Regions from separate parts of the Paenibacillus sp. FSL R5-0912 genome, predicted to be linked through region 4. Evidence: riboswitches for the same ligand, from Rfam matches in the RefSeq annotation. Region 4 holds a riboswitch; each other region holds the start of a gene.
What was found. Region 4 has a riboswitch for thiamine pyrophosphate ahead of R50912_RS02135 (ABC transporter substrate-binding protein). Riboswitches for the same ligand answer to the same signal wherever they lie in the genome.
Positions count from the first base shown of each region.

Region 1: linked by a shared signal. The riboswitch ahead of R50912_RS10545 (thiamine phosphate synthase) and the one ahead of R50912_RS02135 (ABC transporter substrate-binding protein) in region 4 are both predicted to bind thiamine pyrophosphate.
Region 2: linked by a shared signal. The riboswitch ahead of R50912_RS14785 (ABC transporter ATP-binding protein) and the one ahead of R50912_RS02135 (ABC transporter substrate-binding protein) in region 4 are both predicted to bind thiamine pyrophosphate.
Region 3: linked by a shared signal. The riboswitch ahead of thiC (phosphomethylpyrimidine synthase ThiC) and the one ahead of R50912_RS02135 (ABC transporter substrate-binding protein) in region 4 are both predicted to bind thiamine pyrophosphate.

Region 1 covers NZ_CP009282.1:2,514,949-2,522,150, reverse strand. The annotation lists gene R50912_RS10555 (thiazole synthase) at 1-727, opposite strand, end outside; gene thiS (sulfur carrier protein ThiS) at 811-1,014, opposite strand; gene R50912_RS10545 (thiamine phosphate synthase) at 1,011-1,673, opposite strand; TPP riboswitch at 1,787-1,889, opposite strand; gene R50912_RS10540 (SDR family oxidoreductase) at 2,085-2,957, opposite strand; gene R50912_RS10535 (NUDIX hydrolase) at 3,166-3,594, shown strand; gene R50912_RS10530 (amidohydrolase family protein) at 3,698-4,852, shown strand; gene R50912_RS10525 (hypothetical protein) at 4,903-5,076, opposite strand; gene R50912_RS10520 (hypothetical protein) at 5,253-5,678, opposite strand; gene mdh (malate dehydrogenase) at 5,774-6,715, opposite strand; gene icd (NADP-dependent isocitrate dehydrogenase) at 6,881-7,202, opposite strand, start outside.
Region 2 covers NZ_CP009282.1:3,513,524-3,520,725, forward strand. The annotation lists gene R50912_RS14775 (ABC transporter substrate-binding protein) at 1-945, opposite strand, end outside; gene R50912_RS14780 (ABC transporter permease) at 942-1,718, opposite strand; gene R50912_RS14785 (ABC transporter ATP-binding protein) at 1,699-2,481, opposite strand; TPP riboswitch at 2,594-2,696, opposite strand; gene R50912_RS14790 (TetR/AcrR family transcriptional regulator) at 2,765-3,439, opposite strand; gene R50912_RS14795 (DHA2 family efflux MFS transporter permease subunit) at 3,785-5,305, shown strand; gene R50912_RS14800 (amino acid ABC transporter substrate-binding protein) at 5,566-6,426, shown strand; gene R50912_RS14805 (amino acid ABC transporter permease) at 6,520-7,188, shown strand; gene R50912_RS14810 (amino acid ABC transporter ATP-binding protein) at 7,201-7,202, shown strand, end outside.
Region 3 covers NZ_CP009282.1:157,895-165,096, forward strand. The annotation lists gene R50912_RS00785 (tetratricopeptide repeat protein) at 1-1,237, shown strand, start outside; gene trxB (thioredoxin-disulfide reductase) at 1,301-2,254, shown strand; TPP riboswitch at 2,327-2,433, shown strand; gene thiC (phosphomethylpyrimidine synthase ThiC) at 2,602-4,296, shown strand; gene R50912_RS32945 (class I SAM-dependent methyltransferase) at 4,463-5,260, shown strand; gene R50912_RS00805 (DUF1858 domain-containing protein) at 5,429-5,656, shown strand; gene R50912_RS00810 (DUF438 domain-containing protein) at 5,671-6,936, shown strand; gene R50912_RS00815 (ROK family glucokinase) at 7,176-7,202, shown strand, end outside.
Region 4 covers NZ_CP009282.1:483,715-490,916, reverse strand. The annotation lists gene R50912_RS02145 (MFS transporter) at 1-353, shown strand, start outside; gene R50912_RS02140 (hypothetical protein) at 399-1,859, shown strand; TPP riboswitch at 1,930-2,040, shown strand; gene R50912_RS02135 (ABC transporter substrate-binding protein) at 2,172-3,254, shown strand; gene R50912_RS02130 (thiamine-binding protein) at 3,308-3,601, shown strand; gene R50912_RS02125 (ABC transporter permease) at 3,598-4,359, shown strand; gene R50912_RS02120 (ABC transporter ATP-binding protein) at 4,450-5,295, shown strand; gene R50912_RS02115 (response regulator transcription factor) at 5,627-6,229, opposite strand; gene R50912_RS02110 (sensor histidine kinase) at 6,226-7,202, opposite strand, start outside.

The DNA.
Region 1 (7,202 bases), 2.0 Mb from region 4:
CTGTCTCTTCCACCGGACCCAGCCCGGCCAGATAGGCCTTCCGCCCCGCCGACACCGCTTCGCGGAATGCCTCCGCCATCAGCTGCGGGTCCCGGGCGGTGGCAATTGCCGTGTTCAGCAGCACAGCGGCTGCGCCCATTTCCATCGCCTCAGCAGCTTCGGAGGGTCTGCCAATACCAGCATCCACGATGATGGGCAGACCCGTTTCTGATATCAGAATCCGGATCAGCTCCTTGGTCTGCAGCCCGCGGTTAGAGCCGATTGGCGCTCCCAGCGGCATGACGGCTGCAGCTCCGGCCGCCTTCAGCCGGAGTGCGGCTGACAGATCAGGACTCATGTAGGGCAGAACAACGAAACCCTCAGCAGCTAAGATTTCCGTGGCTCTGATCGTCTCGGTATTATCAGGCAGCAGATATTTCTGATCATTGATAACCTCAATCTTCACCCAGTCTCCCAGCCCCGCTGACCTTGCCAGCCTGGCAATGCGTACCGCTTCCTCTGCGGTGCGTGCACCAGAGGTATTGGGCAGCAGGGTCATGTGGGAAGGAATATGGCTGATGATATTCTCCTTGCTCTCCGGATCTACCCGGCGCAGGGCAACCGTAATAACCTGTGATCCCGAGCGGGCAATCACTTCGGGAATAAGGGTGTTGCGGCTGTATTTTCCGGTCCCGATGAACAGTCTGCTCGTTATAGTAACTCCTCCAATTACCAATGGATCTTGCATCATATCGCCTCCTGTGATAAGTCACTGCCTTAAGCTAAATTACGTATCTGCATTGTTCCGTCTGCTGCGCGTGCAAGGCCCGCCTAGCCTCCGCCGACAAAATGAACCAGTTCAACATGGTCCCCCTCATCCAGAAAGGTATCTCCATAAGCATCCCTGCCGACAATCTCACCATTCAGCTCCACAATAACCAGCTTCCCGGTCCACTCCGGGCGGGCCAGAAGATCAGCCAGAGTCCGGCAGCTCTCTTCATACCTTCCGCTGCGTCCGTTAACAGTCAAATTCATTCCTGTTCACCTCCTTTGCCCGGTGCGGGGGCTTCATTCAGGACTTCAGCACACGCTGCGGCCTGAACGGATGATCTGTAGGCCTCAGCGGCGCCAGCAGGGTCCGTCGCTCCGCATATCCCGGACATTACGGCTATTCCGGCAGCACCCTTTGACAGAACTGACCTGGTATTGCCCGGTGTGATGCCTCCGATGGCAATCAACGGTATACTGCTGCAGCGGACGGCCACTTCCAACTGCGCCAGGCCCCGTTCCCGCTGTCCGGGCTTGCAGGCCGTGGGGAATACATGTCCATACAGACAGAAGTCCGCTCCCTGCCGTCCAGCGCGTGCCGCTTCCTCCTGGGAATGCACCGACCTGCCCAGCCGCAGGCCCGGGGCAATGCCGCGCGCCCCGACAGGCGGCAGACTGTGCCAGGCCAATTGGACGCCGGCTGCCCCTGCTGCCAAAGCCACATCTATCCGGTCATTAATGACCAGCTTAGAGGGCGGAACCCCCGCTTGCAGCAACCGCTCTGCGGCAGCCAGAAGCTCCTGTGCGGACAGAGCTTTTTCCCGGAGATGGATATAATCCACCATGGGATGTACAGCAGCAGCCAGTTTGGCATACTGCTCCGGATTCAGCCTCCCGTCCGAGATCAAATGGATTTCTTTCAACACCTTCACCTCCCCCTCTATACGGCATTCCGGAAAATACAAAAAGACCGCCCCCTGTATCAGGAAGCAGTCCGGAATATAAGCAGGAATACCGGGTAAGCCGTTACCCCCGCTGCATTATTCATTCTCCACTTCCCTACGCTGGTATAAACCAGATCAGGTTCAAAGGGTCCGAACAGATATGTTCGTCTCAGCCTTGCGGCACCCCTAGTGATCGTTCATATTCTATTGTTCTTGCAGTTTGTATATTAGCATATTATTCCTGTAAGAGCTATTCTTTAATAGATTCAGTTATTAAATCCAGCAGGTTTAAGCGGCAAAAAAGCCAGCCTTCCGGCTGACTTTTCATCTGTTTGAACCTTTGATGCCTTAAACCTGTATAAACTTATCCGGCTTACAAAGCAGTGCCCATGGTCAGCCGTTAACGATCTCGCCACCGTTCACATGCATGACCTGACCGCTCACATAAGAGGAATCGTCAGAAGCCAGATATACATAGGCCGGCGCCAGCTCTTCCGGCTGTCCCGGACGCTTCATCGGCTGGGTGCCGCCGAATTCACTAACCTTCTTCGCGTCAAACGTAGACGGAATCAGCGGCGTCCAGATCGGTCCCGGTGCTACCGCGTTCACGCGGATACCTTTGTCCGCCAGATTCATCGACAGGGAGCGGGTGAAGCTGAGAATCGCTCCTTTGGTGGACGAATAGTCCAGCAGCTGCGGGCTGCCACGGTACGCCGTAATCGATGTGGTGTTGATGATCGTGGAGCCTTTTTTCAGATGGGGCATCGCTGCCTTGGTCAGATAGAACATGGAGAATATATTCGTCCGGAACGTCCGCTCCAGCTGCTCGGCGGTAATGTCCTCAATCTTATCCTGCGGATGCTGCTCTGCCGCATTGTTAATCAGGATGTCCAGCTTGCCGAGTCCCTCAATGGTTTTATTAATCAGATCCTGACAGAAGGCCTCAACTCCGATATCACCGGAGATCAGAATACACTTCCGCCCCTCCTGCTCCACCTGGCGTTTGGTTTCTTCCGCATCTTCATGCTCATTCAGATAGGATATCACTACATCCGCCCCTTCTTTGGCAAAATGAACGGCGACGGCACGACCGATTCCGCTGTCCCCTCCGGTAATGAGCGCGGCCTTGCCCAGCAGCTTGCCTGCTGCCTTGTAAGCCGAGGTTTCAAACTCCGGAAGCGGGTTCATCTCGCTTTCAATTCCGGGCTGCTGGTCCTGTACCTGTGGAGGCAGGGTTTTGACGGGTTGTTTGCTGGTGTCTGGCATAATCCATTCTCCTTTCGCTGTACCGTTATACTGTTTTACTAATCATGTTAGGATGGCTAAAAGTCTGGTGTTTATGCATCATACTTACCTAGCAAAAAACGCTTTACGTTATTTTACTTACCACATAGGGCAGCCGGCCAAACAGAAAATCTTCAGTCCAACGCGTTCCCCGGTGCATTATAGAGCCTGCAGAAGGAGAGTTATCCTCATGTCCAAAAAATCAAAAACCATCATCGTTGCCGACAAAGGTGTCATCCTGTACCAGGGCAGAATCCTCCTCGTCAAGCGGGCTGCCGCCGATTCTGCAGGTGCCGGAAGCTGGGAATGTGCCGGAGGCAAAATCGAATTCGGTGAAAGCCTGGAGGCTGCACTGGAAAGAGAAATTCTTGAGGAAACCGGACTTTCGTTTACGACAGAACGTATCCTTTACGCGGTAACCCTGCTCACGGACCCTGCAAGACAGGTAGTGATTATCACCTATTTATGCCGTGCAGCCCGTGACGAAATCCAGCTCTCGGAAGAGCATACCGATTACCGCTGGTGCACTTTAAGTGAATTACTCACCCTGCTGACGCCCCAGATTATCACTGACTTTCAGGAACACGGCATTTTTGAGCTGGAAGGGTTGATACGGTAAGTAATGAACGGTTTCTATGAGAATATTATATATATCCGGACATTTTTATATCCTATACTTTCTCTTGGAAGTCTTCAGTCTTCACGGGAGGGTCAGTTCTGCCATGGGAAATGAAAATGAAATTATACGATTGACTAACGCGACGTTAATCGACGGAACCGGGCGTCCGCCGCTGTACAACGCGAGCATTGAAATTGTTAATGGCCGGTTCGGTACGGTTGCCGGGCAAGGGAGCAGCAGGCTGGAGCATAACCCAGTCACGGTGATAGATCTTGAGGGGCTTGTCGTCCTGCCGGGATTTATTCATACCCATGCACACACCGGCTTCAAATTCATTAATAACGAGCCGCTTCACGGGTACCACAAGGAATATTTAGCTGCCTGCCTCTCAGAAGGAATAACCACGATCCGTGACGAGGGGATGACAACTGCAGCAACGCTTGATGACGTGATGGTACATACAAAAGCGCTGGACCGCAGATCTTTTCCCCGAATAATCACAACCGGCAAAGTCTTCACGGCTCCCGGCGGGTATGGCGGGCAGGCCCCTATCGGAGTTGGAAGTGCGGATGAAGCCAGATTGAAGGTCCGCGAGGTATTAGAACAAGGGATACATTGTATCAAAACAGCGCTGGAAGACGGTTATGATCCCGGGACAATCGGACTGCCGCAGCTGAATCAGGAGCTTCTGGAGAGTATCTGCCGGGAAGCCCGGAGCATGGGTGCTTATGTGTCTGCTCATGTAACCAGCTCGCATAACCTTCAGATACTGGTAAATGCGGGAATTAACGATGCTGCGCATATGATTTACGACCGGCTGGACGATGACCTGATCCGGCAAATGGTAGCCTCCAATATCCGGATCGTTCCCACGCTCACTGTAGCGAAGATGTTTCAGGACAAATTCGGCGCTCCGCTGTTAGAACAAGGACAAGATAATGTCCGTAGATTCATCCAGGCTGGCGGAGAGATTGGCCTCGGGGATGATTTTATTGAAGAAATAAGCCCGTGGTACAGGCTTGGAATGCCCTGGGAGGAAATCCGTTTGTTAGGCGAAGCCGGTCTCACCCCGATGCAGATTATCACAGCCGCCACTTCAACCGGTGCGAAGATCTGCAATCTGGCACATGAGATTGGAACAATTGAACCTGGCAAGAAGGCGGATCTGTTTGTGATTGAGGGCGACCCGCTTAAGGATATAGCCAGTCTCCGGAAAGTCAGATTTGTGATGATGGACGGCAGGATCGTATCGAAATAGAGGTATCTCGTTTGATTACAGGCCGCTTTCCACGAGGAAAATGGCCTTTTTTATTTTATATGCCCAGTATGGTTCTCTGCAGTCCTGTCTATAGCTGATCCGCCGCTGCCTTCAATGCAATAATCTTGTTCGCCGCCGTTACCTCCAGCAGGGCCTTCTACGCATCCGTCAGCTACACTTGGCCCGGTTACCTCCACGGAGGCACCTTGTGTTCGATTTTTCACATACATTGTCCCTCCTTTGGCCCATCTTCCGGGGAATTCAGCGGGGGTCCTGAGACAAGAACATATCGTCCTTCAGACGGATCTGATTCAGTGTCATACACAACAAAAAGCCCTGACAGCCTAAGCTGCCAGAGCCTCTGATACTCCCGGTCCTTCCTAATAAATCAGAGCCAGGTTTAAATAAGGCGCCGGTACACCATGAAAAAGATCATGATAACCAGAACGACCATCAGCAGCAGGCTCATGGTCCGGATCTTGGCGGTTTCGGCAGAGACATCACGGTTCTCCCGCATTCCGGCCGCAGCCAGGCGCAGAGGTCTACTCATGATGCCGCCAAGCGCAAACATCGCTAGGAGCAGCACAACTACAACGATCATCCAGGCGACAGAATAGTCACCCTTGGACATCATATAGCCTCCGGTCAACAGCTGGATAACTAGTCCATACTGGGCAAAGCGGTTGAATCCGCCGATGGCACTCAAGGTGCCTTCCTTTGCAGGGGAAGACAGCTTCGCCGTCCCGCTCAGAATAAACGGCAATACCAGATAGAAGCCAAGCGCCAGTGTGCCGATCATATGCAGGAAATAGAAAATACGGTCCATACCAATCTCCTCCGTTTACATTATAGGATTAAGCAGAAGCAAAGTCCCGATTCAGCTTGCAAAAGGGGGCTTCAGCAGCTGCCGGCTAACGTTAGTTACACAGTTACTGCTGATGTGACCGCACGTACAGAATCGGCTGATTTATCCAGAGCCGCCTTCTCTTCTGCCGTAAGCTCCAGCTCGAAGATCTTCTCGATGCCATCTGCACCCAGGAGTGCCGGGATACCCATGAACAAATTATCGTATCCGTATTCACCTTCCAGCAGGGCGATTACCGGAATAATCCGTTTCTTGTCCTTGAGGATTGCTTCCGTCATCTGAACCAGTGACGCTGCAGGCGCATAATAAGCGCTGCCGTTACCCAGCAGGCTGACAATTTCACCGCCGCCGACACGGGTACGCTGCACAATCTCAGCGATGCGTTCCGCTGGGATCAGCGTGTCGATCGGAATACCGCCAACACTGGAATAACGCACAAGCGGAACCATATCATCCCCATGGCCGCCCAGCACGAAACCGCGTACATCTTCAACCGAAACATTAAGCTCCTGGGCGATGAATGTACAGTAACGCGCGGTATCGAGTACGCCGGATTGTCCGATTACGCGATTCTTCGGAAAGCCGAGCGCATTGTAAGCTACATAAGTCATCGCATCGACCGGATTGCTCAGAATGATCACGATAGACTCGGGGGCCACCCGTTTCACGTTCTCGCAGACCGACTTCACGATACCCGCATTGGTGTTGACCAGGTCATCACGGCTCATGCCGGGCTTACGTGCAATCCCTGCCGTAATAATGACGATATCGGAATCGGCTGCATCTTCATAGCTTGAAGTTCCGGTGATCTGGGCATCGAATTTCTGCACAGGCCCGGCTTCCAGCATATCGAGCGCTTTACCCCTGGTCGGATTCTCGAGCTGAGGAATATCGAGCAGCACTACATTGCCAAGCTCCTTCTGGGCAAGCATAAGCGCCGTAGTCGCGCCGGTGAAGCCGGCACCTACGACAGTGATTTTATAACGTTTGATGGCCACAGGAAGACCTCCTAAAGGTTGGATAGCATACACTTCGTTCATTTCACTTCGCAAGACTGCCCCGGAGCATGAACCAATGATGTTGAATGGGCAGGCGGATGCACAAGCATAAGTATAAGCTGCACGTGTGTGCAGCTTATACTTGTTAAATACCGGTTAGTCTGCTTACAGATTGCTGATAATCTCGTCAGCAAAGGCGGAACATTTCAGCTCTGTAGCGCCTTCCATTTGGCGGGCAAAGTCATAAGTAACCGTCTTGTTGTTAATGGCGGTGCTCATTCCCTTGTAGATCAGGTCAGCTGCTTCCTGCCAGCCCAGATGCTCAAGCAGCATAACGCCGGAGAGAATAACCGAACCCGGATTCACAACATCCTTATCCGCATACTTAGGTGCGGTACCATGAGTAGCTTCAAAAATAGCATGTCCCGTAAGATAGTTAATGTTCGCTCCCGGAGCGATACCGATGCCGCCGATTTGCGCAGCCAGT
Region 2 (7,202 bases), 3.0 Mb from region 4:
CAGCAGAATTTCCAGGCTGCGCTTCTCGATGGCTTCATCAAGCGGTGCGGTGGCATCCTGATGCTCCAGCAGAAGCTTCAGCGCCTGCTCCGGCTGCTTAGTGACGAATTGCTGACCCTTGCGCGCAGCATTCATGAACTTTTGGAAATATGCCGAGGAATCCTGTAGACCCTGGTCACTTGCGACCAGCACCAGCTCATAATAATCAGGAACCCCGTAGTCTACCGGATTGAACGAACGCACAGGATGGCCTTCCTGTTCTAATATCAGCTGCTCATGGTTGATGAAGCCGCCCATAATTCCATCCACACGCCCGGTGGAGAGGGCAGGGATAAGCTCAAAGCCAACGTCAATCAGCTTCAGGGAGGCGGGATCGCCGCCATCGGTTTGGATCATAGTGTGCAGCATGGCTTCATACAGCGGAATGGAGGAGTAACCGGCTTGCTTGCCTGAGAGCTCTCCGGGGCGGGTTATTCCGCTGTCTGCGGAAACCATGAGATGGTTCAGGGGATGCCGTACCAGAGCGGCGACGGATTTGACCGGAATCTGCTCTCCCCGGGCCATCAGCACCTGCGGCTGGTAGCTGAGGGCCAGATCGACTTGTCCGGCAGCTACCAGCTTCAGCGCGTCGTTGCTGTCGGCAGGCATCTGTATCTCAACATCAAGCCCCTCTTCGGCAAAATACCCCTCACTCTGAGCTGCATACAAAAAGGAATGAACGGCATTAGGATACCAGTCGAGCATGATCGTCAGCTTATGGGCTGTACCGTCTGCGGCTGCCGCCGGAGCGGATGATGCCAATGATGAGCCGGAGCCAGCCGGCCCGTTATTGCCGGCGCAGCCGGGCAGAACCAAAAGAACAGACAGGAGCAGTACATAAGGCAGCAACTTATAAGGTTGAGCACTACGGGGGTAGAGATAACGGGTATAGCGGATTGGAGTCATGAATAACGTCCTCTTTTCTTCAAAAATAACTTCTCAAGCGTAGCAATACAAAGAAACAGAGTGATCCCAAGAGCGGACAGCAGCACAACAGCGGCAAACATATCGGCACTCTGCAGATTGCCGGCCATTCTCCGGCTGAAGTAACCGAGCCCCTGGCTGCCACCCAGCCATTCGCCGATGGTAGCGCCGATGACACAGTACACTACCGACAGCTTCAGTCCGGAGAAAAAGGACGGCAGGGCCAGCGGAACAGCAGCCTTGCGGAGAATCTGCCAGCGGTTCGCGCCAAGCGTCAACAACAGCTCGCGGTACTGCTCCGTATTCTTGCCCAGCCCGTCGTAGGTGCCGACAACCACCGGGAAGAAGGCGGTCAGGAACACTACGGCGACCTTACTCCACAAGGTGTAGCCGAACCACATGATAAACAGGGGAGAGAGGGCAACCAGCGGAATCGTCTGGCTGATAATCAGCAGCGGATACAGCGCTTTGGCCATCGGCCTGAATAGATGCATGCCCGTTCCCAGCAGACTGCCGCAGAAGACGGACAGAGCGAAGCCTGTTAGTACCTCAAGCAGCGTTGCGGGCAGGTGCACACCGAAGAGCAGACGCCGCTCCTCCATCAGAGCGCTCCAGATGGCAGTGGGGGCCGGCAGGATGAACGGAGGAATCAGCCCCAGCCGGGACACCGTTTCCCAGACTGCAAGGATCAGCAGCACGAGCAGAATAGCCGGGCTGTATTCCCGCAGCAATCTTCTATAAAAGACGGTTGTCATTCAGCTTCAGCTCCAACTCCTTCCGCAGGGCAACAAACTGCGGTTCGTAATTCAGACTGTGATGTCTGGGGCGGGGCAGACCGGTGATGAACTCCTGCATACCGCCCCCGGCACCGCCGGTCATCAGATAGATGCGGTCGCTAAGCAGAAGCGCTTCTTCAAGGTCATGGGTAATGAACAGCACAGTCTTCTCCAGTCCCGACCATAATTCCAGCAGCCAGCGGTGAAGCTCCCGCTTGGTTATGGCGTCCAGCGCCCCGAACGGCTCGTCCAGCAGGAGCAGCTCATTCCCGGCGGCAAGGGTGCGGAGCACCGCAACCCGCTGGCGCATGCCACCCGACAGCTCATGCGGATACGCAGCTCCGGTCTCACCAAGACCGAACTGCTGCAGCATGCTGCGGATCTGGATAACGGCTTCCTCTTTGGAGCCGCTCCGCTTCAGTTCCCAGGGCAGCAGGCAATTGTCCAGCACGGTTCTCCACGGCAGCAGGAGATCCCGCTGCGGCATATATCCGACCTGGCCGAGCCGCTCCAAGGCGTTTTTGGACGGTTGCCCGTGCAGTGCAACCTCGCCGCTGCCGGGTTCCAGCAGGCCGGCGATAATCTTGAACAGCGTGCTTTTGCCGCAGCCGCTGGCCCCCACGACGGAGATGAACTCCCCGCGGCGGACCTTCATGGAGATTTCGGAGAAGACCGGAGCCCTTGAAGCTGCGCCGAAAGAATAGGACAGGTTCGCGATGTTGATCATAGGATGGGGAAGCAAGCCTCCTTAGGGAAAAGTGATTACGCTACGAAAACAAGAAAGACCCATCCATTTCCGGAGGAAATGAATGGGTCTGAAGGTACAGTCAGTTTGCAAAGACGCGGAACCGCTGATACATTCTGCTCCACTTCCCTCCGCTGGTATGATCCAGATCAGGTTCCAAGGGTCCGGAGCTTAAGCTCCGTCTCAGTCGGCCGACTCCCCTAGTGAAATAACAGGCGCTATTGAATTCGTAATTGCTACTTAATATACCATAATTCCTCCGCTTGTAAAGAGCCTGTACTCAGCGCTTGGAGAGGCCGGTTATGAACAATGCAACAATTCCCTGCGAGATTTCCTCTTTGGAGGAGCCGTTCCGTTTCTGTTCATACAGGTAAAGATCGGGACTAAGTACAGAGATCAGTGCTGTGGCAGCGAAGCGGGGATCAATCCCGATAATCTCTCCATTCGCGGATGCACGGTGCAGAAGTTCACTCATAATCCTCCCGAGCCGCTGGAAAAAAGGATGTTCGAACTGGGTAAGCTGCTTCTTGCCTGTGAATTCAGATTTGATCATATTCAAGAGCTCCGCATATTGCTCAATGAAACCAACGACCTGCTCAATGCTGCTCTGCAGATGCGCGAGGGCAGCCGTTTCACCGGCGCTGGCAGCAAGCTGCTGTTCCATCCCCGACAGAAACTGCTCGGTGCTGTCCAGCAGCAGAGCCGAACAGATTTCGCCCTTATCGGTGAAGCGGCGGTACAGCGATCCCTGTCCTATGCCGGCCCGTTTGGCGATGCCGTACATACTGACAGCTTCGAGGCCGCTCTCGGTGAACAGCTGGCGGGCCGCTTCGAGTATCCGCTGCATATAAGGATCGGCGGGTTCTTTTGCAGCGTTATCTGCGTGCCCTGTGTTCTCTGTGTTCTCGGGAGCTGCTGATGTTACAGGTTCAACTTTCGTTTCTGTTTTTTTCATAATATCCCCTTTCAGTCATACAACAATCCATCCGGATACCCGGCTATCCATGAATCAAAGCTGCAAAATAAACAACATTTATGCCTACAGTGAGTTCTAATAAATCTCTATACTGCCGGTAACGAATCAAGTGAGGGGGAATTGACTTATTCCGCTAGCCCGAAGTAATTCACTGGTAACTTGTGTGTTGTTTACAGGAAATTATGTAAAACAATTGACACATCGGACAATTGTCCGTAGACTATGAAATGCGATAACGGACAATTGTCCGTTCACTAATTATATAGACAAACCTGCCCGCAGGTCAACGTAGCTGACTGCGGACAATTCAGGAGGAGAAGGAGTATGAATCAGACCTTGAAGCAGGATGCCGATTTCCGGTTATCCGGCATTCTAGTTCCGCTGCTGGCTATTATTGCCGGCGTATTTATGGTTGTGCTGGACAGTACCGCAATGAATGTGGCATTGTCCAGACTAGTGGTGGATTTCAATACAGACCTGCATACGCTGCAGTGGGTTGTAACCGGGTATATGCTGGCGCAGGCTTCGGTCATTCCGCTGTCAGGCTGGCTGTCTGACCGGTTCGGGGCTAAGAACGTCTTTTTGACAGCTGTTATTGTGTTTACGATCGGCTCCATTCTGTGTGCAACGCCAAGCAGTGCAGAATGGCTGGTCGTATTCCGGGTATTGCAGGGTCTCGGAGGGGGCTGTGTGCTCCCGGTCGGGATGGCTTATGTGTACAGACTGGCTCCCAAGAGTAAAGTCGGCGTTGTTATGGGAATTATGGGGATTCCCGTGCTGTTCGCACCCGCGATTGGTCCAGTACTGTCCGGCTGGCTGGTGGAATATCATTCCTGGCGCTGGATCTTCCTGATTAATATCCCCATCGGTATTATCTGTGTGCTGATTGGGCTGCGAAAGCTGCCGAATGCGGCGAAGAACACCGTTCCCGGCATGGATAAATTCGGAATGGTTCTCGGACCGCTGGCGTTTGCTTCACTCACTTACGGTGTAAGTCAGGGGGCGCAGAGCTGGACCTCGGACAAAACGCTAATCGGGTTATCCCTGGGAGCTGTTGCACTGATTGCCTTTGTCATTGCCGAGCTGCGTTCCAAGACCCCTTTGCTGGAGCTGCGAATTCTGAAATCTGTGGATTTCACCACCGGAATTATCGTGCAGTGGATCGCCCAGTTCGGCTTATATGGCGCCTTATTTCTACTGCCGCAGTTTCTGCAGCAGGCGCGCGGCTTCGGCGCATTTGATACCGGCCTAACCCTGCTGCCGCAGGCCATTGCTTCCGGGCTGATGATGCCAATTGCCGGCATTCTGTTCGACCGGATCGGGGTGCGCTGGCTGGTGGTCTGTGGACTCAGTCTGGTCTCAGGAGCATTATTCCAGTATTCCCATGTCGATCTGACTACCCAGAGCCGTGATCTCATTCTTCCGCTAATCATGTGCGGTGCAGGGATGGGGATGATGATGATGCCGATGAATACGCATCTGCTGAACAAAGCGCCAGGTAATCTCGTCAACCGGGTAACCTCTCTCACCAACTCCATGCAGCAGGTTATTAACTCGCTTGCAGTGTCGACACTGGTTACGATTCTGACGGCCAGAACTTCTGCACGTGGTCTTGAAATGCAGGAGGCGGCAGCCGCTGCCGGGCAGACGGTGGACGGAGCCTCAAAGGAAGCCCTCCAGCTGGCCAAGCAGACTGTATTGGCCCAAGGCTTTGCCGATACCTTCCACATTATGATTTTTGTCGCTTTAGGCGGTGCCGTCCTTGGACTGCTGCTGCGCCGGGGCCGCAAATCGGAAAGCGGAGGCTCCAAAGAGAAAGTGGTGCCCGAAATCATGCACGGTTAATAGGTGCATTAACATTCATAAGAAGTAAGGCGGCGACTCTCCTTTACTGGAGGGTCGCTGATTTGCGCTTTGATCATTTCGTTTGCCCCCACTGATGAAGAATTGCAATTTCGGGGCAAGCTAAAACTATCCAAAACCGATAGAGCATAAATCCGATGTTTATTATCGGAAAAACTATTGACGGATGTAACTGCTCAGTGTTACGATTCATTTTGCCGGCAATTCCGGAACATAAAGAGAGATGAGAGGGGATTAATCTTATGAAAAAACTTAGTCTGACAATTCTGCTGCTCCTGACCATGGCCTTGGTTGCGGCATGCGGCAACAACAATAACAATAACAATAATTCAGCAACAGGCGGCAATGCGGCGGCTGAACCCACTGCGGCGGCTACAGATAGTGCTGCACCTGCTGAGCAGAATAGTCTGGAAGCTGTCAAAGCCAGCGGCAAGCTGCGTATCGGAACAGAAGGCACCTATGCCCCGTTCACGTATCATGATGCCGACGGCAAGCTGACCGGTTTCGATGTGGAAATTGCTGAAGAGGTATCTAAACGTCTGGGCGTGGAAGCCGAGTTTATCGAGACACAGTGGGACGGTATTTTTGCCGGTATGGATGCCAAGCGGTTCGATACGATCTTCAACGAAGTTTCCATTACGGATGAGCGCAAAGTGAAATATGATTTCTCCGATCCGTATATCGTATCCAAGGCTGTGCTGATCGTCAGTGAAGATAATGAAGACATTAAATCATTCGCGGACCTCAAAGGCAAGAAAGCCGGCCAATCCCTGACAAGCAACCTCGGTAAGATTGCAACGGATAACGGGGCAGAGATTGTATCCACAGAGGGCTTCAATCAGGCGATTGATCTGCTGACCTCCGGCCGGATTGATGCAACCGTCAATGATGGCTTGTCCTTCCTGGATCTGAAGAAGCAGAAGCCGGATATCAAGATCAAGCAGGTTGACGAGATTGCAGAAGGCTCGTACAGTGCAGCGGTCTTCCTGAAAGGTAATGATGAGCTTGTACAGGCGGTGAATGAAGCGCTGACTGCCATTCATGATGATGGGACATATCTGAAGATTTCCGAGAAATACTTTGGAGCTGATGTATCGAAATAAGCTTGCCTGCTGGGCTGCAGTCTCAAATAACTTATGGACACAGGGCGGGAGCCGGATGCTTCGCCTTGCCGTTCCAAGAAGGATGTCAGAACGATGGATGACCGCAAAATACAAATATTTCTCGACTCACTGCTGCCTCTGTTCAAAGCCGGGGTGGCTTTTACCATTCCGCTGACCCTGGTCTCCTTTGCACTTGGGCTTACACTTGCTATAATTACTGCACTTGTGCGTCTCTCTTCCTGGAGAATTCCGAAGCTGATTGCCGGCTTCTACGTCTGGGTTATCCGCGGAACACCGCTGCTGCTGCAGCTGTTTATTATTTTCTACGGGTTGCCTACGGTAGGCATTGTGCTTGATCCGTTCATCGCAGCTGTGATCGGCTTCACCCTTAGTGTCGGGGCATATTCCTCAGAAATTGTCCGGGCGGCTATTCTGTCGATACATAAAGGCCAATGGGAGGCTGCGTTCTCCGTCGGTATGAGCCGTGGACAGGCTTTGCGGCGGGTGATACTGCCTCAAGCTGCCCGTGTATCGGTACCGCCATTATCAAATTCATTCATTAGTCTGGTGAAGGATACATCACTTGCAGCAAGCATCACATATGTAGAAATGTTCAGAAAAGCTCAGCAAATTACAGCCACTACCTATGAACCGCTGCTGTTATATTGCGAAGCGGGATTATTTTATCTGTTATTTTGCTCAGTATTATCGGTGCTGCAGAAATACCTGGAGAAGCGGCTGGACCGGTATTCGGCCAGTTAAGGAGGCATACCCAT
Region 3 (7,202 bases), 330 kb from region 4:
GTTTCCCCAGGCCGTAGAGCTGCTGGAAGAGATCATTGCGGCCTCACCGGACTTTCTGGCTGCGCACAATAACCTGGCCCTCGCTTATTTCTATATGGGCCGGTTTGCCAAAGCGAAGGAATGCCTGAACGAGGTGCTGAAGCAGGACCCCGGCAATCTGCATGCGCTATGCAATATGGCGATTTTCCTGCAGTATGCAGGTGACAAGGAGCAGCTGGATTCTCTGCTGGGCATGCTTGAGGCCACTGTGCCTTTTCATCAGGAGCATGTATTCAAAATGGCCACCACGATGGGTATCCTGGGCAGGCATACCGCAGCGTACAGCCACTTCCGGCGTCTGCTGAAGGATGAAGAGGTCGCCGGGGACGCCGGCCTCTATCATTACTGCGCAGCAGCGGCCAGCAACAGCGGCCTCTACACTGAAGCGCTGCGCTGCTGGAGACAGGCTGCGAAGCTGGACCCTGAGTCGGCCGTGCCGGCATTCTTCCTGTCCCAGCTCCAGCAAGCCCGTGGAGAAGACAGACCCATGCCTGCGGTCAGCTATAATTACCAATTGCCTTTCCAGGAGCAGCTCAAGCAGTGGAAGGGGAATACAGGCAAGTTCACCGAAGAAGTACGGAACAATCCGCTGCTGCGCGCCTCGTTCTTCTGGGCGCTGCGCTACGGTGATTCCTCCACGAAGCTGCAGGTGACCGAAGCGTTGCGCTGGATTGAGGATGAGGAGATGTCCGAGGTACTGCGCGGAGTTCTGGAGCATCAGCCGCTCCAGGAGGACCGGCTGCAGGAGGCGGCGCTGTTCAGCCTGCAGCGGCTGATTGGAGAGAATCTGGAAGCAGCAGCTCCTGAAGAAGAGCAGGTGCAAGCGGCTTCCAGCCCCAAGGGCCCTGCTGAATGGAAGGAAGACTGGCAGCGGATTATCGATCATACGGTGGCCATGATGGACCGGAGGTATGATGCTGCGCAGAAGAAGGATGCAGAGTTTATCTGGAAGCAGTTCATCGGCAGCCTGTATCCGGATGTACCGTTATTCCGCAATGACGGCGGCTGGTGTGCGGCACTGGAGTACCTGACTGCCAGGCTGCACGGGCGTCCGGTCACCTTCCGCGAGGCGGCACAGCGTTACGGCGTCTCGGTCTCCATGGTAAGCCGCTATGCACGGCGGATCGATAATGAATGCGACACCCAGGGCATGCTGCCGGGAACGGACGGCTTGTCGCCGTCCACCAATAATATTTGAATCCTTTTTTCAAATATAAGAATCTATATGTTTCTCACACCTACTTGTAAGGAGGCCAATGTAATGTACAAAACGATTGTAATCGGAACAGGCCCGGCCGGGCTGACTGCCGCGATTTATCTGGCGCGTGCGAACCTGAGCCCGCTCGTAATTGAAGGCTTGCAGCCGGGAGGACAGCTGACAACGACGACAGAAGTGGAGAACTTTCCAGGCTTCCCTGAAGGAATTCTGGGTCCTGATCTGATGGACAACATGCGTAAGCAGGCCGAACGCTTCGGCGCTGAATTCAAGAATGGCTGGGTAGAGTCGGTGGACTTCTCGCAGCGTCCGTTCAAGGTGACTGTAGACGGAATGGGTGTGCTGGAAGCGGAGTCGGTCATTATTTCGACCGGCGCCTCCGCCAGATACCTGGGTATCCCGGGTGAGCAGGAGAATGTAGGACGCGGGGTCAGCACCTGTGCGACCTGTGATGGATTCTTTTTCCGTAACAAAAAAATTGTCGTGGTCGGCGGCGGCGACTCTGCGATGGAGGAAGCCAGCTTCCTGACCCGCTTTGCTTCCAGCGTAACGCTGGTTCACCGCCGTCCGGAGCTGCGTGCTTCGAAGATCATGCAGGACCGCGCGCGCGACAACAGCAAGGTGTCATGGGCACTGAACCGCACGCCGCTGGAGGTAACCGTTGGTGATACCGGGGTTAAGGGCATCACCGTCCTTAACAATGAGACGGGACTTACGGAGCTGGTGGAAGCGGATGGTGTATTTGTCGCTATCGGACATACACCGAATACCGCTTTCTTAGGCGGGCAGATTAACACCGATGCCAATGGCTATATAGTGGTTAATCCGGGCACCACAGAGACGAATATTCCCGGTGTATTCGCTTGCGGCGACGTGCAGGATACGCGTTACCGTCAAGCTATATCGGCAGCCGGAACCGGCTGTATGGCCGCCATGGATGCCGAGAAGTTCCTGGAAGGCACGATGGTGCATGACTGGAGCGAATCGCTCGATAAATAACCGGAGAAGGTTCTTGTTATTGACGGGTTTACAAAAAAAACCTATACCAGTAGAATGTATTTAATTAGATAAGATACCCACTAGGGGAGCCTGAATAGGCTGAGACGGGAAAAGTGAATTTCCGGACCCTTGAACCTGATCTGGATCATACCAGCGTAGGAAAGTGGAGTCGGACCTTTTTTGAATACAGTCTTATTGGGCTGTTCCTTTGATAAAGCCGCTCCAGGTGGAGCGGCTTTTTGACTTGCAAGAATTCGTATGCCTTGTGCTATACATGATTCTTCGGCTCAGTCTGCTGCGTGAAATCTTATCTGATTGGCTCATAGAGCGAAGAGGAGGAGATTAGAATGCCAGAAATGATGAAGAACGAAGAGGTGGACCTTTCCCGATTTCCTGCAAGCCGCAAAGTGTATGTAGAGGGCTCGCGCCTGGATATTCAGGTTCCGATGCGGGAGATCAGCCTCAGCAGAACGGAGGGCGTTGCCGGGGAAGAGGAGAACGAACCGCTTCGTGTCTATGACACCAGCGGAATTTACACCGATGCTGCGCAAGAAGCTGACATTCGGAGGGGGCTGCCGCCGCACCGTTTAGGCTGGATTGCGGAGCGTGGCGATTCGGAGGAATACACCGGAAGAGCTGTGCAGCCGGAGGATAATGGAATCCGCAGGGGTGGGCCACCCGAAGAAGCTTATCCAGGGCTGCAGCGGAGCCCCCTGCGGGCACGTGCGGGCCGCAATGTTACCCAGCTGTATTATGCGCGTCAAGGGATCATTACACCGGAGATGGAGTATATCGCGATCCGCGAGAATACCCGGCCGGAATTCGTAAGGGATGAGGTAGCCGCCGGACGGGCCATTATTCCGGCCAACATCAATCACCCCGAGAGCGAGCCGATGATTATTGGCCGTAACTTCCTGGTGAAGATCAATGCGAACATCGGAAATTCTGCGGTGTCTTCTTCTATTGAGGAGGAAGTGGAGAAGATGCGGTGGGCGACCCGCTGGGGGGCAGACACTATCATGGACCTCTCCACCGGCTCTAAGATTCATACCACCCGTGAATGGATTATACGCAATTCTCCTGTGCCTGTCGGCACGGTGCCCTTATACCAGGCGCTCGAAAAGGTGAACGGCATAGCCGAGGATTTAACCTGGGAGCTCTATCGCGACACGCTGATTGAGCAGGCGGAGCAGGGTGTGGATTACTTCACCATTCATGCCGGAGTCTTGAAGAGCTATATTCCGTTAACAGCCGGAAGAATGACAGGAATCGTATCACGGGGCGGCTCGATTATGGCCGCTTGGTGCCTTGCCCATCAGCAGGAGAACTTTCTATACACACACTTTGAAGCTATATGTGAGATTATGAAGACGTATGATGTGGCCTTCTCTCTGGGGGACGGATTGCGTCCGGGTTCTATTGCAGATGCCAATGACGAAGCACAATTCGCTGAGCTGGAGACGCTGGGAGAGCTGACAGCCTTGGCATGGAAGCATGACGTTCAGGTAATGGTTGAGGGTCCGGGGCATGTGCCGATGCACAAGATTAAGGAAAATATGGACAAGCAGCTCGAGATTTGCCGGGAAGCCCCATTTTATACTCTTGGCCCGTTGACTACCGATATTGCACCCGGTTATGATCATATCACTTCAGCCATCGGGGCGGCGATGATCGGCTGGTTCGGGACGGCTATGCTGTGTTACGTTACACCCAAGGAGCATTTAGGTCTGCCTAACAAGAATGACGTGCGCGAGGGAGTCATTACCTACAAGATTGCTGCACATGCCGCAGACCTCGCCAAGGGGCATCCGGGTGCACAGGACAGGGATAATGCGCTGTCCAAGGCGCGGTTCGAGTTTCGCTGGCGAGACCAGTTCCATCTCTCTCTGGACCCGGAAAGGGCGCTGGAGTATCATGATGAGACGCTTCCTGCGGAGGGGGCGAAGCAAGCTCATTTCTGCTCTATGTGCGGTCCTAAATTCTGCAGCATGCGGATTTCGCATGATATCCGTAATTCCTACAGATTGAGCAGGTCGCTGTAAAAAAGGCAAGTCTCGTATAGCTATTTCCCTGCTGTCCCATGCTGTAAAAGGCGTGAGGGCAGCTTTTCTTATGCTCGAATAGCACAAGATTCATTCTCCCTATTATGTGAAACCAAGCACAAGCGTTGGCGTAAATAGCATTATCCAAGGATAGGGAGTGAATCAAATGAGGAACAAGGACTGGCTCAAGGAAAGCGAACGTTTCAATGAAGCGGCTGAATACTATGATAGGTATAGACCCAGTTATCCATTCGCCCTGATTGAGCAGATTGTACAAGAAGCCTCTCTGACTACGGAGTCCAGAATTCTTGAGATCGGTGCCGGGAGCGGTAAAGCCTCCGAATTATTCCTGGACCGCGGGTATGAGCTGCTATGTATTGAACCGGGCCCGCAATTGGCGGAATTGGGAAGACAGAAGCATAAGGATAAAAACGTGCGATTCGTAACCTCCAGATTCGAGCACTGGTCTGGGCCGGAGAAGGATTTCGACCTGATCTTCTCCGCTCAAGCCTTTCATTGGGTGCCGCAGCCGGAAGGCTATGCGAAATGCGGAAGGCTGCTGAAGCCGGGAGGGCGGCTCGCGCTCTTTTGGAATTTTTATCTGCAGGGAGACAGTGAGATGGAGCAAGAGATTGCCAAGGTCTGTGCGGAGTATGAGGTATTCTGGTTTAATAAGCGGGATGTAATTGAACAGAGAGTGGAACGGACAGTAGCCGAGCTAACCGGCAGCGGAGATTTCAGGGCACCGGATGTCTACCGGTATCCTTGGGACAGCAGGGATGACGCGGATAGCTTCGTTAATTTCCTGCGGACCTGCAACGGGTTCATCGGGCTGAAGGAAGCGGAGCAGATTGAATTAAGCGCCAGGTTACATAAGCTGATCGGCCGGAATGGCGGCACCCTGCAAAGGAATTATATATGTACGCTTTTCATAGCTGAAGCCTTGAATTCTGTGAATTCTTAACATACATAGCTGTCCCTATGCTGTAACAGGCGTACGGGCAGCTTTTTCCTTAAAAGCTAATATGTTGTGGGGTTATTTTATACTTAGTGACTGCAATCACAATTTACCCCCTTGCCCTATGCTAAGCTGTTGCTGAGAAGAATTCTCAATTGTGAGGTGTGCAGAATCATGAGCAAAGTGTTGAAGCTAGATGAGTCTATATTGGAGCTGGTAACCAGGCACCCGGAAGCCGTAGATATTATGGCCGGTCTGGGTTTCCATGATATAACGAAGCCTGGAATGCTGCAGACGGCAGGCAGGTTCATGACATTATCCAAGGGCATGAAATTAAAGAGAATAGAGCTGGAAACCGTTCGCCTGGCCTTTGAGCAGCACGGCTTCGAGATTATTGAATAGAAGGAGAGAATATAATGAGCGAACTGATTAATAACCGTGAAGTGGATGTACCGGAGCAGACACGCCGTCAGGCTATGCTGAGAGAAATCATCAAGGAGCTGCATGCGGGTAAAAGTGTAGAGGAAGTGAAGGCGCGTTTTGCAGAAGCGGTAGGCGATGTGACTGTAGCCGAAATATCCGCCATGGAGCATTCCCTGATGACCGAAGAGGGCATTCCCGTAGAGGAGGTGCAGCGTTTATGCTCCGTGCATACAGCCATCTTCAAAGGCTCAATTGAGCAGATTCACCGCTCCTCGAAGGCTGAAGAGCAGCCGGGACATCCGGTGCATACCTTTAAGCTGGAGAACCGTGAGATTGAACGGCTGGTTAACTTCCGGCTGGAGCTGCATACAGCTAAGTTCAAGAAGAACGCCAGCGAAGAGATCATTTTCAAGCTGCTGGAAGACCTGAGTCTGCTGCTTGATCTCGACAAGCATTACAGCCGCAAGGAGAATCTGCTGTTTCCTTACTTAGAGAAGTACGGCATTTATGGCCCAACCAAGGTAATGTGGGGCGTGGATGACGGGATCCGCAATATGATTAAGGAAGCTAAGAAAGGACTCAGCGCTTATAACGGAGAGTCTGGGCAAATTGCAGCTTCACTGGATGAGATTATCAAAGAAGTCAACGAGATGATCTTTAAAGAAGAGAATATTCTGCTGCCGATGGCGCTCGATAAGCTGACTGAGGATGAATGGGTCAAAATCGCCCGCGAAAGTGACGAGATCGGCTTCTGCCTGACCGCGCCGGAGCAGGAATGGATTCCGGCGCGTGCCGCTGAACCGGAAGGTGCCCAGAGTCAGGACGAAGGGGAAGGGGAAGGCGCATCGCCGCAGGGCTTCATCCGTTTTGAGACCGGACTGCTGTCGCTCCATCAACTCGAGACGATGATGAATCATCTGCCGGTGGATTTGACTTTTATCGATGAGAACGATGTGGTCCGCTACTTCTCGCATGGCAAGGAACGGATCTTCGCCCGGACCAAGGCGGTTATCGGCCGTACGGTGCAGAACTGTCATCCGCCGCAAAGCGTACATGTGGTGGAGAAGCTGCTGGCGGATTTCAAGGCAGGCGTTAAGGATGCTGAGGATTTCTGGATTGCCATCAAAGATAAATTCATCTATATCCGCTACTTCGCAGTACGTGATGAGACCGGCCGCTATATGGGGACGCTGGAATTCACACAGAATATTGCTCCGATCCGTGCCTTAGAGGGGCAAAAGCGTATTTTGTCGGAATAATGGCAGATTTACAGGGACCAGGGCAATAGAAGATTACTTTCAGACTTTCTTGCCTGCCCGGTGAGAAGGTCTTTTTGTTAGGCGGGTTGTCCGCAGATGAAGCATGTAAAAACATCCCATACCGCTTCCCGAAGAACATTCCCCCGGGTGTATCGCCTTTCCTTGACCGCAGGGGAGGCTTCTATTATAGTGGGTACGTAGGATTAACTATTTTAGCATAGAAAAAGGTGGCTTGTAACATGTCTGAACATATCTACGTTGGCGTG
Region 4 (7,202 bases):
GGATTTCCTACCGCATCTACGTGCTCCTCAGCTGCTTCGCCGCTTTGCTGCTGCTGGTTATTTTCCCGTTCGCCGAGCACCGGATTGCCGCATTCGCCGTCATTCTGCTGCTCGGGCTGTTCATGTCCGGCATCTTCTCCATCGCCCTAGTCTTCGCAAGCAAGCTGCTGCCCGGTGCGGAGGAATCCACGCCAAGCATCATGATCGCCTCGGGCGGAATCGGCGGCGCGGTGCTGCCGCTGCTGACCGGCTGGTCCATGGACCATATGCAGGTGGCCCAGACCTCAGGGCTTCTGGCCGCTTTTGCCGCCGTATTATTCCTGCTTAGCGTGGCTGCCTGGAAAATCGGGTAATATAGCAAGAGATCAATATCCTGTGAATAAGGACGGAATCCCTATATGGCTGAGCTGCACTCCGACAGACCTGAACCGCTGCTGCATACTGCATTGCTGCAATTCATTTTCCCCTTCTCCCTCAAGGCCGGACAGGACCAAGAACTGGCCCAGCGTCTGCAGCAGGACGGGTTTACGCGTTTTTTTCTCGATAACAAGGATCTTGAGCATGCCTATTACGGGGAGGGCTACTGCGTCTCCCATGAGAGAATGGAGCGCAGCTACCTGCCGTTCGCCGCTCATGTCCTCTTTCCGCGTGAGAAGGATGCTGATTCCTTCCGCCGCTTTTCCCGGGTGAACAATCTGCAGTGCCAGCTTGAAATGCCGTTTCAATCCGTAAATTTCCGCGTGCTGTCCACGGATGTGTTCCTCTGTCCGTTTGATTTGGGCTTCCTGACCATAAGAACGGCTATTGAAGAAGAGCATCTCTCCTTCAGCACTGCGCTGGAATTCGCCGACCGCTTCCGTACACTGGAGGACGTATCCTACCAGGATAAGCAGTCCTTTATCCATTGTCATAAGAAGTCTTTCGGCCAGGTGGAGGATTTCGTATTCAAGAATCTGATTGCCGGGCTGGAGCCGTTTCTCGACCCTGCGGAGATCGATGGCGCGTATTTCGAGACCTTGCCTTTTTTCGTGGACGAACGGATGCTGGTGCAGGCTTTCTACGGCTTCAACCGCGAAGAAGAATCGGAGGAGATCAGTACCCTGCTGCGCTACCGTGCCTCCCAGCTGGATGGGCTGAGTATGGAGGGCAAGCCTTATACCAGTGCCAGCGATCCCGAATATATCGAGCAGTACACCTCTGAACATTGCTACAGCCGCTGGGGGCCGGACACCTATTATATGACCAATGAGCAGACCTTCTGCTGCCTGAGCCGGGCCGAATCTGACATCGCCACCCCGTTGATTAACCAGATGTACGGGGAGTATTATTATGGGCTTCTGCTGAGTGTTTTTCATAAAATCGTGCTGCTGAAGCTGGCCAATCTGCATTCCCGGCTGCGCATCAACCACGATTATGACGAGATCGAGAATCTGATCTTCCTGATTAATAAGTTCTCGGCCAAGTTCTACTTTCTGGAGCTGATTTCGCAGTCGCAGGGACGGGAGATCTTCTTCCAGCTGCGCAAGGTTTACGGCAACGACGCCCTGTTCGATGAAGTGAAGATGACCTTGAATGACCTGTTCCAGTATCAGGATAAATTCCAGGCCAAACGCCGGGATACGCTGCTGATGGTCCTGACTGTATTTACGGTAATAAGCGGGATTTACGGGATGAATCAGGTCATTGAGGACTTGAAGGCACCGATCGATTGGAGCAAAATGCTGGAGTACTCTGCGTTTGAGTACCTGGCGCTGTTCCTCACCTTCTCCGGGATCGCAGTCAGTCTGGGCCTGACGCTGAGAGAGGTGTGGAACGGAATACGCAGCCGCCGTAAGAAGCGGTTCTATGATAGGGATTGAGGGGGAGGCTGGACAACCAGGAAGCTGGCGTCTATAATACACCGTAAGAACATAGCAATACCCGTGAACTTCATAGAACCAGGGGTGCTGGAATTGGCCGGCTGAGATTGTATCCCACAAGATACTGACCCTTATACCTGATCTGGATAATGCCAGCGTAGGAATCTTCATTCAACCCCGAGCCCCTTCATAGGCCTGAAGTTGAGCTCACCTTGCGCAAGTAACTGGCGTCCCGGTCTCCGGGGCGCTTTTTGGTATGGGTTACTCTGAATTTTGGAAGACTAGGGATTGCTGGAAGGAGAGAGAAGAGAAATGGGAGTCAAAAAAGTATTACCGCTGCTGCTCAGCTCTATGCTGGTTATTGCGATAGCCGGATGCGGGGGCGGAAACAGTAACGCAGGAAATGCCGGAGGCAGCACACCTGCCGCCGGGAGCAGCACCGCTACACCTGAAGCAACCGCAGCCGCCAGTACCACCGACGCGCCTATAGAGCTTACCCCGGTTAAGATTGCGCTGGACTGGACGCCGAACACGAATCACACCGGCCTGTATGCCGCCAAGGAGCTGGGGTATTACGCTGAGGAAGGTCTGGATGTAGAGATTGTGCAGCCTGGCGCTGCCGGGTCTGACACGATGGTTACTTCCGGTGAAGCCCAGTTTGGCATCAGTGCACAGGAGGCGCTCACCCTGGCCCGCCTGCAGGATGTGCCGCTCGTATCTATCGCCGCTATCATTCAGCATAATACCTCCGGCTTTGCCGCTCCGAAGGACCGCAATATTAAGACGCCGAAAGACTTCGAAGGCAAAACCTACGGAGGCTGGGGCTCTCCTGCGGAAGAAGCGGCCATGAAAGCGATCATGGATCCGGAAGGCGGAGATGTCAAAAAAGTGAAGCTGGTAAACATTGGTGAATCCGACTTCTTCACTGCGGTGAAACGCGATATCGACTTTGCCTGGATCTTCTACGCCTGGACCGGGATCGAAGCCGAACTGCGCGGCGAGCCGCTGGATATGCTGTACCTGAAGGATTATGCGCCGCAGCTGGATTACTACACACCGGTGCTGACCACCAGTGAGAAGGAAATTGCCGAGCATCCGGAAGTGGTGAAGGCTTTCCTCAAAGCTACGTCGAAAGGATATCAATACGCGATCGATCATCCGGAAGAGGCGGCCACAGTCCTGTCCGATGCAGTGCCTGATCTTGATCCCGAGCTGGTGCTGGCCAGCCAGAAATGGCTCAGCCCGAAATACAAGGACGATGCCGCCCGCTGGGGGGAGCAGAAGCTTGAAATCTGGCAGAATTACGCAGAGTGGATGTACGGCCTGAAGCTGCTGGACAAACCGCTGGATGCCGCAAGTACATTTACGAATGAATTTTTGCCGGAAGGCCAGTAAACACCGGGTGGAATAATACTGACCCTAACTTACATGAGAGGAATGAATAATAAATGGCTAATACACTGCTTAGCATTCAGGTAATTCCCAAGACTCCAAACAATGAGGATTCGATCCCTTACGTGGACACTGCGATTGAGGTAATTCAGAAGTCGGGGGTCAAGCACCAGGTGAATCCGCTTGATACTACCATGGAAGGCGAGCTCACGGAGCTGCTGGAAGTTGTACGTCAGATGCATGAGGCACTGATTGCCTCCGGCAGCCCGAGCGTGATCTCCCAGATCAAGATCGCCCATAATCCCAGCGGTATTAGCATGGACAAGCTGACGGAGAAATACCGGCCGTGAGAAGCACCTGGAGACAAATCTGGCCGCCCCTTGTGGCGGTCATCTTTTTTCTGGGCGCATGGCAAATTGCGGTATCGGTGTTCCATATCCCGGCCTGGCAGCTGCCGAGCCCGTCCGATATCGCGCGTGAATCACGCGGCAACGCCTCCGGGATCTGGGCGCATACGGCCGCAACGCTGCGCCTGACCCTGATCGGCTTCCCGGTCGGCACCGGCATCGGCCTCATTGTCGCCCTGCTGCTCCATCTGCTGCCCTGGCTCAAAAGAGCACTCTATCCGCTGCTGATCCTCAGCCAGAATGTGCCCTCCATTGCCCTTGGACCGCTGCTGATTATCTGGTTCGGCTTCGGCCTGCTGCCCAAAATCGTCCTGATCACCCTCGTCTGCTTCTTCCCAGTTGCTGTAGCGGCCATGGGCGGGCTGGCGCAAAGCGACCGGGTAATGTTGAACTATATGAAAATGGCCGGCGCAAGCAACTGGCAGATCTTCACCAAGCTGGAGCTTCCCGGCTCCCTGCCCTCCCTGTTCTCAGGGCTCAAAATCTCCGCGACCTATGCTGTCATGGGCGCAGTGGTTGCCGAGTGGATCGGCGCGGACAAAGGGATCGGCTATTATATGCTGCTGCAAAAGGCCTCTTACCGCACGGACCGGATGTTCGTGGCCATTGTCATTATTGTGCTGCTGAGTCTGGTGCTGTTCGCGCTGATTGCCCTGCTGGAGCGGTGGCTCGTGCGCTGGAAGCCGCGCAAGGAAGCTTAACGCGCATAGGGTAACAACACACCGCTATACTGAGAACGTTAGAGATAAAGCTTAAGTACAAAGATTTCTATACAGAAGGAGCTGACCGAAGTGTCTCCACTCACGAATACCGTACAGCTCAAGAAGGACGTCCCCGGCAGCAGCCTTGACGAGGCCAAAAGCGCACCGCCTGCGCTTGAAGTCAGCAGCGTCTCCAAGTCGTTCACGCACCGCCGCCGGGAGACGCATGTGCTGGATCAGGTGTCGCTGACGGTAGCGCCGCAGGAATTCGTCTCCATTGTCGGCCCTTCCGGCTGCGGCAAAAGCACCCTGTTCCATATTATCGGCGGCCTGACGCTGCCGGATGCCGGAACCGTCAGCATGGACGGCGTCCCGGTTACCGGGCAGCGCGGCAAGATCAGCTATATGCCGCAGCAGCCCGCGCTGTTCCCGTGGCGGAGCATAGAGGACAACGTCCTGCTCGGCGCCGAGCTGCAGGGCGCGCCTCAGCCGCAGGCCCGCGAAGCCGCGCGCCACTGGCTGGCCAAGGTCGGCCTGGGCGGATTCGAGCGCGCTTATCCGCATATGCTGTCCGGCGGCATGCAGCAGCGGGCCGCCTTCCTGCGGGCCATGCTCGCTCCGCAGGAGCTGATGCTGCTGGACGAGCCGTTCAGCGCACTCGATGCGCTGACGCGCGAGCAGATGCAGCGCTGGCTGCTGGAGCTGTGGGAAGAGAACCGCCGCTCCGTGCTGTTCATCACCCACAACATCGAAGAAGCGCTGCTGCTCTCCAGCCGCATCTATGTCTTCTCCGGACGTCCCGGCTCCGTCCTGCACACCGTCGATGTACCGTTCCCGCGTCCGCGCCGCGATGAAATCACCGATGCACCAGAGTTCCTGCAGCTTAAGCGCCAGCTCTCGGTGTGGATGCGCGAGGAGCAGGCCAAGAGCCTTTGACGGAGTCGCCGCTATTCGGCCCATATATGCTGAACCTAGCTATTCACATTTCACGATGAACCTGCCGTTTGCGGTGGGGGGCGCATTTTCCGGAATTCCGGAGAAATCCTGCACTAAATACAACATTCCCCTCCTTATCCCGGCCCCTGATTCAAGATTGTTGTACAAAAGGCAGCATTTCTCCTTCTCCAAGCGGCATAGCGGGAGAATTGCTGTATTCCGTACAACAATTCTCTCAAACACCCTATTAACGGTGAACAGAGTTGCACTTCGTACAACATAATGCCTATTCCATGTGAGCTTAAGAAGCTCAATTCATCAAGTACCCGCCCTACATCCAGCCCTTCTCCTCAGCCAGCCGCACCGCCTCAATCCGGCTCTTCACTTCCAGCTTGCCGAGAATCTCCGAGATGTAATTGCGGACGGTGCCGTAGGATAGATGCAGCGCCGAGGCGATCTCCCCGGCACTCCGGCCCGCGCCGGCCAGCTTCAGAATCTCCCGCTCCCGGTCCGACAGCGGGTTCTCTTCCCGCAGGCTGCCGAAGACCAGCTCGGGGGACACCTCCCGGTGCCCGCCCATCACCCGGCGGATCGCCTCCGCCAGCTTGTCCACCGGCTCATCCTTCAGCAGGTAGCCCTGAATCCCGGCCTTCACGCCCCGCTCGAAATAACCGGGGCGGGCGAAGGTCGTCAGGATGATGATTTTGGTGGCACAGCCCCGCGATTTCAGGATCTCCGCAACCTCCAGACCGCTCATCAGCGGCATCTCAATATCCATCAGACATACATCCGGCTGAAGGCGTTCAATCAGGGCCAGTGCCTCTGCCCCGTCTCCGGCTTCCCCGGCAACCTCGATATCATCCTCCAAATCGAGCAGTGAAGCCATCGCTCCGCGCAGCAGCCGCTGATCCTCGGCAATTACGATGCTGATCATGCCGTTTCCCCGTCCTTTCTATCCTTAACTATTCTTGGCGTCACCACAGTTAACAATGTTCCTGTCCCAGTTCCTGTTCCTATGCCACTGCCCGTTCCCGGGCCCAAGGTCAGAGAACCGTCAATCAGGGCCAACCGCTCGGCCATCCCTTTCATTCCGTTGCCGTCCCGGCGGTGCGCTGCTCCCTCAGCTCGCCCGTCCTGCAGCCCGACTCCAACTCCGTTATCCTCCACCGTAATCCGTACCTCTCCAGCCGTCATCTCAATGCCAATCCGGCACAGGTCTGCACCGCTATGCTTCACAATATTGGTGACGGCTTCCTTGATGCAGAGGCTGAGAATATTCTGCGTCAGGTCTGATACGCCCGGGAGCGCTGCATCTCCGTCCACTTCAAGCCCAATCTCCGCGCTGCGCAGCATCTCCCCGGCCTCCGCCAGTTCTTCGGCCACAGAGACTGCGCGCATCTCCGAGACCAGCTCCCGCACCTGCCGCAGCGCAGCACGTGAAGTGCGCTGGATCTCCCGCGCTTCCGCCTGCGCCCGTTCGGGATTCTTGACGGCCAGCTTCTCGACCAGCTGGCTTTTCAGCGTAATCAGCGACAACGTATGCCCCATCGTGTCGTGCAGATCACGGGCGATACGCATCCGCTCCTCGCGTTTGACCATCTCCCTGATGACCTCATTCGCCTGGTCCAGCTCCTTCTCCAGCATCCGCCGGCGGTTCATGGAGCGGATGCCAAAAGGAGTAATCAGCATCATCATGACAAAGGGAAACAGGAATAGCCATTCTGTACCGTACATTTTGCTAAAAGACAGCAGTGCCAGACCGACAACCATCATCGTGAACACAGCAAAGGCCCGTTTGAACCTGCGCAGATCGGTATACCAGCCGACAAAATTGCTTGTGAAGAAGCCCATATAGAAATTGAAAGGGCTGTACACTATACATAACACTGCGATCAGCAGCATTTGCA